DNA from 4 places in the Allobosea sp. BE125 genome. Region 1 is predicted to be linked to each of the others. Evidence: predicted binding sites of a transcription regulator. Region 1 holds the regulator's gene; each other region holds the start of a gene.
The links. Region 1 encodes LexA, which represses DNA repair genes until DNA is damaged. Its sites were predicted from a motif close to TGTTCNNNNTGTGTTCNG; they were not measured.

Region 1 (3,613 bases):
AAGATCATGCTGACGCCGGCGCCCGGCCCGCCTCCACCCGAGCTCGCAAGAGCCGTGCTGATCGACCGCGCCCGCAACGCCCTGACCGCCCGCATCGCCAGCGTCGGTGGCGGGCAGGCCGGTGCGATGGCGGCGGCGCTGGTGACCGGCAAGCGTGGCCTGATCACGGAAACGACCAATGCCGATCTGCGCGCGGCGGGTATCTACCACGTCGTCTCGATTTCGGGCCTGCACATGGTGCTCGCCGCCGGTACGATCCTCTGGCTGGTGCGGGCGCTGCTGGCGCTCTCGCAGACGCTGGCCTTGCATTGGCCGCTCAAGAAGATTGCCGCCGTTGCCGCCATGGTCGGAGCAACCGCCTATTGCATCTTCTCCGGCTCCGACGTCGCAACCGTCAGGTCATTGATCATGACGCTGGTGATGCTCGGCGCAATCCTGATCGACCGCCCGGCGCTGAGCATGCGCAACCTTGCCTTGGCGGCCATCATCGTCTTGCTGCGCGAGCCCGAGGCGCTGCTCGGGCCGAGCTTCCAGATGTCGTTCGGGGCGGTCGCGGCGCTCATCGCCTTTGCCGAGCGCTGGGAGGAACGCAATCAGACCGCGCCGCCATCGCCATGGCCCTGGCCGCTGCGCCCACTCTGGATCGCCGCCAGCGGCACCGTCATCACGACCCTGCTGGCGACGGCGGCGACGGCTCCGTTCGGCGCCTATCATTTCCAGACCTTCAATCCGTTCGGGCTGCTCGGCAATGCGCTCGCCTTGCCCTTCGTCTCGCTGTTCGTCATGCCGGCTGCGGTGTTCGGAGTGCTGGTCTACCCCTTCGGCCTCGACTGGCCGGCCTGGTGGCTGATGGGCGCCGCCTCCGAGGTGGTGCTGCGGCTGGCCCACTGGGTCGCGGCGATCGACCATTCGACGCTGATCATTCCCGCCTTCGGCGAGGCCGCGCTGGTCTGCCTCGCCATGACATTGCTCTGGCTGACGCTGTGGAGCACGAAGCTTCGGCTGCTCGCCATCGTGCCGCTGGTGATGGGTGTCACGGTTGCGGCCAAGCCGGACCGGCCGGATATCGTCATCGAACGCGACGGTTCCGGTCTCGTCGTGCGCGGAGCCGACGACCGTTTCATTCTGGCCGGCCGGCCAAGCAGCTTCGTGCTGCAACAATGGCTCACCGCCGATGGCGATGGGCGGCAGCCCACGGATGCGAGCCTGCGCCAGAATGCGGCTTGCGATACGCAAGGCTGTGTCGTCACTGCCCGCAATGGCCGCCGCATCGCCTATGCGAAAGACCGGCTCGCCGTCATCGAGGATTGCCTGCGCGCCGATCTCGTCGTCACGCCGATACCCTGGTCGGCTCCCTGCGCAGCGAAGCTGGTCGACCGGACGGCCCTGAGCCGCGACGGCGCGACCTCCCTCATCGGCACTGCAGGCGGCTGGCGTATGGTCCAGGCAGAACGGAAGGATGCCGATCGCCCTTGGATGCGCAAGCGCGCGGTGACAAGCCCAAGGCCCGCGCAGCCGCCCCCGACGCGGCAGCCGGAGAGGAACGATACGGGTGATGTGGCAGCCGAGCCCGATCGGCTTCAGTAGCGCCGCATCAGATTGACCAACCGGCCCTGGATCTTGACCCGATCGGGGCCGAGCACACGGGTTTCATAAGCCGGGTTTGCGGCTTCAAGCGCGATTGACGAGCCACGTTTGCGCAGGCGCTTCAGCGTCGCCTCCTCGTCATCGATCAGCGCCACGATGATGTCGCCGGTATTGGCCGTGTCCTGCCGGCGGATGACGACGGTGTCGCCGTCGAGAATGCCGGCATCGACCATCGAATCGCCACGCACCTCAAGCGCAAAATGTTCACCGGTGCCGAGCATGTCCGCCGGCAGCGCGACACTATGGCTGCGGCTCTGGATCGCCGAGATCGGCGTGCCGGCGGCGATCCGCCCCATCACCGGAATTGCGATCGTGGCCCGCGCATCCTCTTCGGGACTGGGCGCCGGGCGCGCCTTGCCGAGGCCGCCGCCCTGGCCAAGCCCGCCTTGCACGATGGAGGGGCTGAAGCGCGCCCGCCCGCCCTGTGGCATGCCGACGCCATCGGGAAGCTTGATCACCTCCAACGCGCGGGCGCGATTGGGCAGCCGGCGAATGAAGCCGCGTTCCTCCAACGCCATGATCAGGCGATGAATGCCGGATTTCGAGCGGAGATCGAGCGCGTCCTTCATCTCGTCGAAGGAGGGCGGCACGCCGCTTTCACGCAGGCGTTCCTGGATGAAGCGGAGCAATTCGAATTGTTTGCGTGTCAGCATGGTCCCCGCCAGCGCCCGCGGCGCGAATTCGAAACAAATCACGAACATCATACACGTTCGTGTTGTGTTCCGCAAGCAAGTCCAGAGCCGGACCCGATCAGATTGCATCGCAACCCGATCGGATAACGCTTTCTCTAGCGGAGGCGGATGATCCGGCAGGGCGCGCCTTCTTTTGCCGGCTTTGCATGGGCCGGGCGAATGACCAGCGCCCGAGCACGTGCCAGATTGCCCAGCATCGAGGAATCCTGCTTGGCGAAGGGGCTGGCGAGCCAACCGGCCTCGATGTGCTGAAGATCGGCGCGCAGATAATCCTCGCGTTCATCATTAGCCGGCATATCGATTCCGAGGATCGCCGGCTCGCTGCGGTCGCGCGCGGGATCGGGCATGCCGAGCAGCGCCTCGATCAGCGGTGCCACGAACAGATGCCCGCAGACGATCGACGAGACCGGGTTACCGGGCAAGCCTACGGCGACCATGGCCCCGAGCCGTCCCATCATCATCGGCTTGCCCGGCCGCATCGCGATCTTCCAGAAGCCGAGCTCCATGCCCTGGCGCTTCAAGGCCTCCTGCACAAGGTCATGCGCCCCGACCGAAGCGCCGCCGAGCGTGATCAGCACGTCAGCGCCGGCTGCTCGCGCCCGCTCGATCTTGGCGGCGAGATCAGGATGATTGTCGCGCGCGATGCCGAGATCGAAGGCCGTTCCGCCGAGCTCCTCGACGATCGCCGCCAAGGAATAGCTGTTCGAGGCGACGATCTGGTCGGGCCCGACCGTTTCGCCCGGCAGGACGAGCTCGTCTCCGGTCGCCAGGATCGCGACCAGAGGCTTGCGTCGAACCGGCAGGGCAGGGTGTCCGGCTGCTGCCGCGAGGCCGAGTGCAGCACTGTCGAGCCGGCGTCCCGCCGGGAGGAGGAGGTCGCCTTTGCGGAAATCGAGCCCGGCGGGGCGGACGAAACGCCCCGGCTCAGCCCCTTCGCGGACGCGGATGACCGCGCTGCCGACACCGTCGGCATTCTCCTGGATCAGGATCGTATCGGCACCGTCGGGCATAGGCGCGCCGGTGAAGATGCGAATTGCCTCGCCGGCGCCGACCGTCCCTGCAAAGGCGCGCCCGGCCGCCGATTCGCCGATGACACGCAGCTCATTTGCCGGCGTAAGATCTATGGCTCGGGCCGCGTAGCCATCCATGGCGGAATTGGCGAAAGGCGGCTGCGTCCTGAGCGCGACGATATCGGCGCCCAAAACGCGCCCGGCGCAGGAGGCGAGCGGAACGGTCTCGACGGGCGTGGGCGCGGGAACGCTGTCGAGCAGCGC
Region 2 (3,613 bases), on a different contig from region 1:
CGGGTTTCCGCGATGAAAAAAATGCGTCTCGTTTTGGGGCTGCAGCTTTTGCCTAGTCCCTTGATCCCGCTGCCGAATTCCTAATCGAGTGTTAATGGCGTGCGCATTTGCGCAAGGCTCCGGCCGGTTCGCCTCAGCGCTGCCAGACGCCCTTCACCGGCGCAAAGCTGTAGCGATGCTCAGGGCAGGGGCCGTGCTCCTGGATAGCCGCGCGGTGGACCGCCGTGCCGTAGCCGACATGCCCGGCGAAGCCATAGGCCGGGTAAAGCTGCGCCAGCCGCGCCATCATTCTGTCGCGCGTCACCTTGGCGATGATCGAGGCGGCCGCGATCGAGGCGACGAGCGCGTCGCCTTTGACGATCGCCTCGCAGCGGCAGGGCAGGGACGGCGGGTCGTTGCCGTCGACCAGAACCTTGAGCGGCGCGAGCGGCAGGGCGGCGACGGCGCGCTTCATCGCCAGCAGCGTTGCCTGCCGGATGTTGATGGCGTCGATCTCGGCTGCGGTCACGCTGGCGATGCCGATCGCCAGCGCCGTCCCAGCGATTGTGTCGAACAGCGCCTCGCGCCTGGTGGCGCTGAGCGCCTTCGAATCGGCGAGCCCGGCGGGAACCTTCCCAGGGTCGAGGATCACTGCCGCCGCGACCACCGGTCCGGCCAATGGCCCGCGCCCGACCTCGTCGATCCCGGCCAATGGCCAGAACCCGGTTGCGATGGCTTGCGTCTCACGGCTGAAATCGGCGCTCATGCCGCGCCTTATGCAACATGCGGTGCCGGCCGGCCATGCTCTCGGCATGGCTGTCCACGTCATCCCGGCCAGTGTGTTCCCCGTCATGGTCGGGCTTGTCTCGGCGATCCACGTCTTCCCTCAGTGAGGGCGTGTTCAAGACGTGGATGCCCGCCACAAGGGCGAGCATGACGATGCGGTTTTGCGGGCTCTTCAGAACAAACTCAGCTGCGCCTTTTCCTTCTCGGGCTTCAGGAACAGGTCGTTGCGCAATCGCAGGCGCGTCGCGTTGAAGCCGAGCCGCTCGGCCGCCATCTCGAAGCGCCGCCCGATCATCCAGGCATAAGGCCCCGAGCCGACCTGACGCTGGCCCCAGGCCGGGTCGTAATCCTTGCCGCCGCGCGTCGAGCGGATCAGCGAGACGACATGGCGCAATTTGTCGGGATGGTGTGTCAGCAGCCAGTCCTGCACCAGATCCTTCACCTCCAGCGGCAGGCGCAGCAAGACATAGCCTGCTTCGCGCGCGCCGGCGGCCCTGGCGGCATCGAGAATGCGCTCGATCTCATGTTCGTTGATCGCCGGGATGATCGGCGCGACCAGGACCGTGACCGGGATGCCGGCCTCCGACAAAGCCTTGATCGTCTCCAGGCGTTTGGCCGGGGAGGCGGCGCGCGGCTCCATCGTGCGGGCGATCTTGGGGTCGAGCGTGGTCAGCGAGATCGCGACCTTGGCGAGACCTTTCGCGGCCATCGGCGCCAATATGTCGATGTCGCGCTGGACCAGCGCCGATTTCGTCACGATCCCGACCGGGTGGTTGAACTTCGCCAGCACCTCGAGGATCGAGCGCATGATCCGCAGCTTCTTCTCGATCGGCTGATAGGCGTCGGTATTGGTGCCGATCGCGATGGTGCGCGGCTGGTAGGAAGCCGCGCTGAGCTCCTTCTCCAGCAGGATCGCCGCATCGGGCTTGGCTGTCAGCTTGCTCTCGAAGTCGAGCCCCGGCGACAGGCCGAGATAGGCGTGGCTCGGCCGCGCGAAGCAATAGACGCAGCCATGCTCGCAGCCGCGATAGGGATTGATCGAGCGGTCGAAGGAAATATCAGGGGAGTCGTTCCTGGTAATGATCGTGCGCGGCTTCTCGATCGAGACCTCGGTCTTGAAGGCCGGCAATTCGCCGAGCGTGCCCCAGCCGTCATCCTCGAGGACGCGTTGCTCGGCCTCGAAGCGCCCGCCCGGATTGATCGTGGCGCCGCGCCCGCGCCGGCGTTCCGGGTCGATCCGATGCCCGGCATAGGCCATCGGATCGAGCGGTGCGACGCGCGCGGAAACCGAGGCCGGCTCGCTGTCATGCCGCTTGAGCGGCTGGGCCGGAATCGGCCGCGAAGAGGGTCTCGCAGAGGGCGTGGCTTGGCGCATGACGCTGAACCGTCCTGGAAACTGCCGGGAATCGACATGTTTCTATGTTTCCAATGTGAACATATAGGGAACAGATTGCAAGTGACAGGATTGCGACATGTTGCGCTGCGTCATATGGATTTGCGCATGCTCACAGCCGTGATCCGGGCCGACGGCCCTCCCAGCCTGCTTGCCGCGACCTTCGCGGTCCTCATTCCCGCTGTCGCCGATGGATTCCTGGGCCATGCGGTGGTGGTCGATGCGGGTGGTAGTCGCGATGTCGAGCGATTGGCCGACGCCACCGGCGCGAGCTATCTGCGCACGGGCGCCGCGGAGGGCTGGCATCTCGGCGCGGCGCAGGCGCGTGGGGACTGGCTGGTCTTGCTCGATGCGGGCGATGCGCCCCAGTCGCATTGGGCCCAGGTCGTCGACCGGCATCTCATGCTTGCACCCGACAGTCCCGCCTTGATCCCCTTGCGCGGCGTCGCCGGTTCGCTGCGCGAGCGCGCGGCGATCTCCTTCGGCGCGCGTCGGCTGCGTGCCGGCCTCGTCGTGCCCAAGGGCCTCGTCCTTGCGGGCAGGCTTGGCGGAGCGCCGCGTCGCCTGTCGGTGCGGCGGGAACGGGCGGGCGCCTGAACGCTTGCCGCGGGGCGAGCAATGGGTCAGCGTCGCCTCGATCTGAAATTCAATTCACTGGGTGCATTGAATCTCGAACATCATCCGATCAAAGGCGTCGGCCACACAATCTGCGAGCTTCATCTCGTTTTCATCTCGCAGCCAGATGTGTGTGGCAAAGCGGATCGCGCCAGATGACAATATAGAAGCAAATAATAGCCGATCATGAGACTCTCTATCTGGCCACAAAGTCGACAGGCCTCTCAGGATAGCCTTTTCAAGATTGATTTCATTCGCGCGATTCTTGCTCTGGAGTGCCGTATTGTTCTTCATGATTTTCGCGATCGCGAGCGTTCTCTCCGCATCGAAGCGCGCCAGGTTTGAAAGAATCGCCTTGCGCACGACCTCCATGGCGGGTTCGCCAGGGGAGCCTCGGGCAATGGATTCGGCGATCATCTCATAATATTCGCGCAGGTGCGAAAACAGGATTTCGTCCTTGCTGTCGAAATAATTGAACAGGTGCCTTCTGGAAATACCCGAAGAATAAGCGATTTCGGCGAGCGTCGTAGCGTCGTACCCGTTCTCAAGAAACAGGCGAATGCTGACATTGGTTATGTGTTCGTGCTTCTCGCGGCGATTGCGCTCGCGAAGGCCTTCTGGTTTGGGAGATGCTTGTCGCATACCTGCCTCAACTGGATACTGCCGACCATATAGACGTGGTTGGCGTAAAGCAAAAATCGAGATGTCCGAGGTTTCAGGCTTGAGCGCGCTAGCGGTGCCGACACAAAGGCGACTCAATTAAACTGCACTCTGTGCACTAATGGCCCAAAGGGATCACTCCAAAGGCTGTTCGGATCCAACGTCGCGGCCGGCGACGCA
Region 3 (3,613 bases), on a different contig from region 1:
GCTCACGCTCGATCCCCCCGATGCGACCAGCGATCAGGCTGGCGTACCACTGCTCGACGAGGACTACCTGATCCTCTCGACGATCCATTCGGCCAAGGGGCAGGAGTGGAAATCGGTCTTCGTCATGAACGTCGTCGATGGCTGCATTCCGATCGATCTCGGTGCCGGCACATCCGAGGAGATCGAGGAAGAACGCCGTCTGCTCTACGTCGCAATGACACGGGCCAAGGACGAGCTGCATCTCGTCGTGCCGCAGCGCTTCTTCACCCATGGCCAATCATCGACCGGAGACCGCCACGTCTATGCGAATCGGACGCGGTTCATTCCCAACGGGCTGCTCGGGCATTTCGAGCGCTGCGTCTGGCCGCGTGTCGCGACGCTCGACACCGGCCGGACAGCCAGCAATGGGCCGAGGATCGATGTGCGTGCGCAAATGCGAGGCATGTGGCGATAATCGACCGCGCGGATCGCTTGCCGCACTCGAAATTCAAGCCGCCCCAGCAGCCGATTTGGACGATGAGGCGTTTCATGAGCGCCCTGCCGATCTGAAGCCGCTTCCGGTGCCTGGCGGCAAGGCGCAGCCTGCTCCCGAGCCCGAGAAGCCGGCAGCGCCGTCGGCGTGTCTCGCCACCTTGCCGAGAGCGGCGGCATCGCGCTTCCTTCGCCATCGGCGAACGGCGGTGGCGCATGCGCTATCGACGGTCCCGTCACGTTCCGCAACATTGCGATGGCTGACGGGCCCAAGGTCGAGCTCGACAGCGCGGTTACTGTCAGCTGCACCTTTGCACTGGAAGTCCTGGGCTGGCTGCGCGACGATCTGCCCGGCATCATGAGCGGTGAGAACGGCAAGCTGACCGGACTGGCCGGGGTCGGCGGACATGCCTGCTGGCCGCGCAATGGGATGGCAGGGCGCGCCCATCAGCGGACATGCGACCGGCAATGCGATTGATCTCAGCGGCTTTCGTCCGCAGGGCGGCCGCCTTGGGACAGTTTCAAAGGCTCAGTGCGTCTGGCCTTCCGCGCCCGCATGTCACGTCGGGCGCGTTTTCGCCGGAGCATCCGGGGCCGCCTCGGACGCGCGTTGCTCCCAACCAAAGACGCTCCGCCCGCCATACTCGGCCGAACGCCGGCGTTCCTCGGCCACATATCCGCACAGTGTCGGGCCAGTGGCGATCTGCTCCAGCCGGCGGCTCTCGCGGTCGAGCCGGGAGATCGCGGCGAGGCGATCATCCTGCCCTAGCTTTGCCCGATCGACCGCGGATCTCAGCACTGCGATGGTCTGGTCGTAGACCTTGGTGGGCACGGCGAAGGGTTGCCGGTCCTTGCCGCCATGGGCGAGTGAGAAGCGTGCCGGATCGGCGAAGCGACACGGCGTGCCGTGGACCACTTCGGCCACCATCGCAAGCGAGCGCACGGTGCGGGCCCCGACGCCTGGTACGAGGAGCAGCTCAGAGAAATCGGCCGGGGCACTGTCGGCGGCTGCAGCGAGCGCGCCGTGCAGGCGCCGGGCGATCACGTCCTTGGGCCGGACATCGTGATGGGCCGGCATCACCAGATGTGGCAAGGCGAGCTGCGCGGACGACAGCACCGGCGGGACCCGGTCGCGCTCCAATGCGGAAAATTCCCTGACGATGGCGTCGGGCCCGATCTCGCGCAGCATCGCAACCTGGCCGTCGCGGGACGATCTCGCGCGCGCATCGGTGAGATTGATGATGCAGCCCTGGTTCTTGCCATCGATGGCGGCATGGGGCGCCTCGACGAAGCTGCCGAGCCCTTCCGACTGCCAGTGATAGCGCCGGGCGAGGCCGCCATCGCCGTTCATGCCTTGCTGCACCACGACCCATTGGCCATCATCGGTGACGAAGAAGCCGTGCAGATAAAGGTCGAAACCATCCTGCACGGCGGCGCTGTCGACCTTGGCGACGAGGCGGCTTGCCTTTGCCAGCGCATGCCCGTCGAAGCCGACCCGGGCGCCGATCCGCTCCAGTTCTGCGGGCGTCTGCCGCGAATGGCTGCCTCGCCCACCGCACACATGCAGGCCGAGCTCGCCCGAGAGCGGTGCCAGTCCGCGCTTCAATGCGCCGATGACGCTCGTGGTGATGCCCGAAGAGTGCCAGTCCATGCCCATCACCGCACCGAAGGACTGGAACCAGAAGGGATGCGCCAGACGCCGCAGCAACTCGTCCCGGCCATAATGATGGATGATCGCCTCGCAGATGACGGCGCCGAGTCGCGTCATGCGCTGGGCGAGCCAGGCCGGCACCCGGCCGTGATGCAAAGGCAGATCGGCACTGCCGGAGCGACGCGTCATGCCAGTTCTTTTAGAACGAAACGGGAACTTTGCATAGCGCAATTCGGCGGATGCCGCCAAGAGCGCATCATTGGTCTGTCGCACGTCAACGCGACCTGGGCGCATCGCCATTCCGCATGTGTGGAGGTGGCGGCACTACGCTGATGACGGCCGAGGGGGGTGAGCCGATCGCGCGGGAACGTCTCGGCGGTTGGCCGGTTTAGGACATGCCGTTTGAGAGTGGCTTTATTCGAGGAGGCGGACATGCCGGCGAAATCAGCAGCTCAGCAAAAGGCGGCAGGCGCCGCCCTGGCCGCCAAGCGCGGCGCGATCAAGAAAAGCAAACTCAAAGGCGCTTCCAAATCGATGGAGAAATCGATGAGTGAACGCGAACTCGACGAGCTCGCCTCGACCAAACGCAAGGGCAAGCCCGAGCATGTGTCGAAATCGTGAGCCCCGTCTCGGTTACGAAGGCCGCAGAATAGCATGTCGGATGGCGCAAGAGAGCTTCGCTTCGCCTTCAAGCGCATCGAGCGGGAACTACCGCACAGGCTGGCGTCATGGATGCGTTGGTTGCGGTATCCCCAATCGCGCTGGGTCAGACTTCCGGCGGGGATTGTCCTGATCTTCGGCGGCATCTTCGCGATCCTTCCGTTCCTGGGATTGTGGATGCTGCCGCTCGGCCTGATGCTGATCGCAGCCGACGTGCCTTTTCTACGGCGGCCGATGGCGCGGCTGACCATGTGGGGTGCGGCCTATCTCGACCGCTACCGCCTACGACGGGCAAAGCGATAGCGGCTGGACGGGTACGTCCGTTTTCCGGAGCGATCGCATCCGCGACCGCCTCTTTGCTTGCGCCCGCGCAGGAGCGTCATGACCTGGATGAAGGCCGCAAGACGAAGCAGATGAGCCGGCATTTCGGTGACGATGACCTCCAGCGCTAGGCCGCAACGGGGGTGGGCAACGGACGCCTTCAGGGTTGTGATCGGCGGCTATTCCGGATGTCGGGCGTTCCAGGCCTCGGCATATTCGGCGCACATCCGATTGACGGCGTCCCGGTCCGTGACGCCGGCCGGCTTCGCGCGGGAGGGCAGGCGGTTTGAAACGGCGCATAGCCTTGATGCGCCAGCCGCCAGAGCCGCCTAAGCTCCTTCAGGGGCTCGGAATGGTCGTCGACACGCAGATCGAAGCTCGCAAACGGGGCATCGCTCCAGATGCGGATGGCGCAGGACTGACGCCCGCGGCTGTCGCCGCCCGCGCATTCGCCGGCTTCCATCGCGACGATGAGGCGCTCGTCGAAATCGAGTGCGGACGCCGCGAGAT
Region 4 (3,613 bases), on a different contig from region 1:
GGGCTGCTGAAGGAGCTCGGCATCCAGCGCGCCATCATCGTGGGGCATTCAATGGGCGGCATGCTCGCGGCCCGCTATGCGCTGATGTATCCCGGGACGGTCGAGCGCCTCGTGCTGGTCGATCCTCTCGGGCTCGAGGACTGGCAGGCAAAGGGCGTTCCCTATGCCACGCTCGACGCAGCCTTTCAGGGCGAGCTGAAGGCGAGCTTCGAGAGCATCAAGGCCTATCAGCAGCGCTTCTATTACAACGGCAACTGGAAGCCCGAATACGACCAATGGGTCGCGATGCTCGCGGGGATGTATGCCGGCGACGGCAAGCAGGCGGTCGCCTGGAACCAGGCGCAGACCTCGGACATGGTCTTCACCCAGCCGGTCGTCCAGGAATTCCCGAATATTCAGGTGCCGACGACCCTGATGATCGGCGGCAAGGACCGCACCGCTCCGGGAGCCAACCGCGCCTCACCCGAGTTGCAGAAGACGCTCGGCCTCTATCAACAGCTTGGACGGGAGGCGGCCAAGTCCATTCCCAATGCGCGGCTCGTCGAATTCCCCGAACTCGGCCACTCCCCGCAGGTCGAGGCGCCCGAGGAGTTCCACAAGGCGCTGCTCCAAGTGCTCAAGTAAGAAGTTGCTCAAGTAAGGGTCAGAGCGCCGGCGAGGCGCCAGGCTCACTCCGCCGCGGCCTTCAGCGCCAGCCCCTTGGCGAAGGGCAGCGCCGGCTCGGCTGTCTTGGCGTCGTCGAACTCAAGCGCGCCGATCCTCTCGCCGCGGCTGGCGATCTTGCCGGCCGAGGTGCGGATACCGGAGACATCCTCCTGGGCCTGGCGGAAATGCTGGTCGAGTTTTTCGGCCCGGTCGCCGAGGCGGCGCACATCGACGAGCAGCTTGCCGACCTCGGACTGGATGACCTGGGCCTCCTCGCGCATGCGGGCGTCGCGCACCAGCGACTGCATCAGCTGGATCGCGAGCGCCAGCAGCGAGGGCGAGACGATCATGATCCGGGCGCGATGCGCCTTCTGGATCACGTCGTCGAAATGCTCGTGCAGATCGGCATAGATCGATTCGGACGGCACGAAGAGCAGGGCCAGGTCCTGGGTCTCGCCCGGCAGGAAGTAACGCTCGGCGATGTCCTTCACATGCACGCCGACATCGTTGCGCACGCGCACGCCTGCGGCCTTCTTCGCCTCGTCGCCGCGCGCCTCGCGCAGCAAGGTGAAGCTTTCCAGCGGGAATTTCGCGTCGATCACCAGGCCGCGCCCGTCACCGGGCAGGGTCACCATGCAGTCGGGCCGCTTGCCGTTGGAGAGCTGGGGCTGGAAGGCGAAGAAGGCGGCGGGCAGCCCGTCGCGGATGATCGCCTCCATGCGGCCCTGGCCATAGGCGCCGCGCGCCTGCTTGTTGGAGAGCACGTCCTTCAGCGTCACCACTTCGGAGGTCAGGTCGGTCAGGTTCTTCTGGGCGGAGTCGATGACGGCGAGCCGCTCCTGCAATTTGCCGAGGCTCTCGGAGGTCTGGCGGACATTCTGCTCCAGCCCGGCGCCGACCTGCTGGCGCAAGCCATCCATCCGCTCGGCGACGAGGCGGGCGAGATCGCCCTGCCGCGTCGAGAGGATCTCGGCCATCGACTGCAGGCGACCTGACAGCTCCGCCTGGTTGCGGTTCATTTCGGCGACCTTGTCGTCCATCTCGCGGGCGCGCTCAGCCGCCATCGCGGCCTCGAGCGCGCGCCGCGAGGCGCCGCGCCAGGACGAGATGACGACCAGCACGAGCAGCAGGAGACTCAAGCCCGCGAAGCCGAGCGCGGCCTCGGCCCAGGTCACGGGGCGGTCGAGCAGGATGAAGGCGATCTCTTTCATCGGAACAGCCTAGCAGATTTAGGGGATAATTTCGAACGAAAGCGGAACAGTTTGACCGCCCGCGCACAAGTGCTTATGTCGCGGCAACCTCGAAAAATTCCGCGCAGAGCCCCCATGGCCATTCGTCCACTCGTTATCCTGCCCGATTCCGTCCTGCGCCAGGTCTCCGCGCCGGTCGATACGATCACTCCCGAGATCAAGACGCTTGCCGCCGACATGCTGGAGACGATGTATGACGCGCCCGGCATCGGGCTCGCCGCGATCCAGATCGGCGTGCCCAAGCGCATCGTGACGATCGATCTCTCGAAGAGCGATGACGAGGAGAAGGTCCCGATGGTCTTCGTCAATCCGGAGGTGATCTGGACCTCCGAGGAGACGAATGTCCATGAGGAGGGCTGTCTCTCGATCCCCGAATATTACGAGGAGGTCGAAAGGCCCGCTGCGATCAAGCTTCGCTATATGGATCTGGACGGAAAGACCCAGGAGATCGCGGCCGAGGGCCTGCTCGCCACCTGCCTGCAGCATGAGGTCGACCATCTCAATGGCGTGCTGTTCATCGATTATCTGTCGCGGCTGAAGCGTGAGCGTGTGACCAAGCGCTTCGCCAAGGTCGCCAAGCGCGAGAGCGCGGCGTGAGTGCGAAGGCGACGGTTGGGGTCATGTTCAGCGTATGAGTTTGCGCGTCATCTTCATGGGCACGCCCGATTTCGCCGTGCCGACCCTGACCGAGATCATCGGGCAAGGCCACGAGGTCGTGTCCTGCTACACCCGCGCCCCGGCGCAGGCAGGCCGGGGGCTCGATCTCAAGCCCTCGCCGGTGCAGCGCGCCGCCGAGCGCTTCGGCATCCCTGTTTTCACGCCCAAGACCCTGAGGTCGGAGGAGGCCGTCGAGACCATCGCCTCGCATCAGGCGGATGTCGCGGTCGTCGTCGCCTATGGCATGATCCTGCCCCAGGCGATCCTCGATCTGCCGGAGCTCGGCTGCCTGAATCTGCACGCCTCGCTGCTGCCGCGCTGGCGCGGCGCGGCCCCGCTTCAGCGCGCCGTCATGGCCGGCGACGCCGAGAGCGGCGTCTGCGTCATGAAGATGGAAGCGGGCCTCGACACCGGCCCTGTCGGCATGGTTGAGAGCTTGGCGATCGGCCCGGACATGACGGCCGGCGAATTGCACGACCGGCTGGCGCCGCTCGGAGCGGATCTGATGGTGCGCGCGCTGGCGGCACTCGGCCGTGGCGGCTTGCGCTTCACGCCGCAGCCGGAGGAGGGCGTGACCTATGCCGCCAAGATCGGCAATGCCGAGGCGAAGCTGAATTGGGCGCGTCCGGCCAAGCAGGTGCATGACCTCGTGCGCGGTCTCTCGCCTTTTCCCGGCGCCTTCGCCGAGATCGATCTCGGCAAGGGCCCGGAGCGATTGAAGATCTTGCGCACGGCGCTGGCGGGCGGGGCGGCCGAGCCCGGCACCTTGCTCGACGGCGAGGGCACCGTCGCTTGCGCGGAGGGCGCGGTGAGGCTGCTGCAGGTCCAGCGCGCCGGCGGGCGGCCTGTCACCGGGGCGGAATTCCTGCGCGGCGCCAGGTTAGAGCCCGGCGGTAAGCTCTGACATGGCAGCATTTCCCACCACGTCATCGCGGATCGGCGCGGCGGAGCCTGTCCTTGGGCAGGCCGAAGGCCGGACCCAAGGGCCGCTTGCCCGGGATGACGGCGCGCATGATGGTTTGCGGGGCGCTCGATTCTGATGCCGCGCTACAAGCTCGTCA

Region 2: the regulator LexA is predicted to act here: its motif matches at 2,196-2,213, upstream of J2Y55_RS11525 (PA0069 family radical SAM protein).
Region 3: the regulator LexA is predicted to act here: its motif matches at 2,323-2,340, upstream of J2Y55_RS15850 (DUF763 domain-containing protein).
Region 4: the regulator LexA is predicted to act here: its motif matches at 1,888-1,905, upstream of J2Y55_RS24165 (DNA recombination protein RmuC).

What each region holds. Positions count from the first base shown of each region.
Region 1 covers NZ_JAVDTY010000002.1:121,288-124,900, reverse strand. Annotated here, with positions in the region: gene J2Y55_RS05880 (ComEC/Rec2 family competence protein) at 1-1,587, shown strand, start outside; gene lexA (transcriptional repressor LexA) at 1,581-2,300, opposite strand; gene J2Y55_RS05870 (molybdopterin molybdotransferase MoeA) at 2,435-3,613, opposite strand, start outside.
Region 2 covers NZ_JAVDTY010000004.1:152,488-156,100, forward strand. Annotated here, with positions in the region: gene rnhB (ribonuclease HII) at 134-745, opposite strand; gene J2Y55_RS11525 (PA0069 family radical SAM protein) at 938-2,023, opposite strand; gene J2Y55_RS11530 (glycosyltransferase family A protein) at 2,267-2,755, shown strand; gene J2Y55_RS11535 (TetR/AcrR family transcriptional regulator) at 2,810-3,415, opposite strand.
Region 3 covers NZ_JAVDTY010000006.1:245,635-249,247, forward strand. Annotated here, with positions in the region: gene J2Y55_RS15840 (ATP-dependent helicase) at 1-454, shown strand, start outside; gene J2Y55_RS15845 (hypothetical protein) at 728-949, shown strand; gene J2Y55_RS15850 (DUF763 domain-containing protein) at 1,031-2,311, opposite strand; gene J2Y55_RS15855 (DUF3008 family protein) at 2,555-2,743, shown strand; gene J2Y55_RS15860 (hypothetical protein) at 2,777-3,085, shown strand; gene J2Y55_RS15865 (DUF1028 domain-containing protein) at 3,264-3,613, opposite strand, start outside.
Region 4 covers NZ_JAVDTY010000012.1:178,917-182,529, reverse strand. Annotated here, with positions in the region: gene J2Y55_RS24170 (alpha/beta fold hydrolase) at 1-624, shown strand, start outside; gene J2Y55_RS24165 (DNA recombination protein RmuC) at 669-1,856, opposite strand; gene J2Y55_RS24160 (peptide deformylase) at 1,971-2,492, shown strand; gene fmt (methionyl-tRNA formyltransferase) at 2,527-3,456, shown strand; gene truA (tRNA pseudouridine(38-40) synthase TruA) at 3,592-3,613, shown strand, end outside.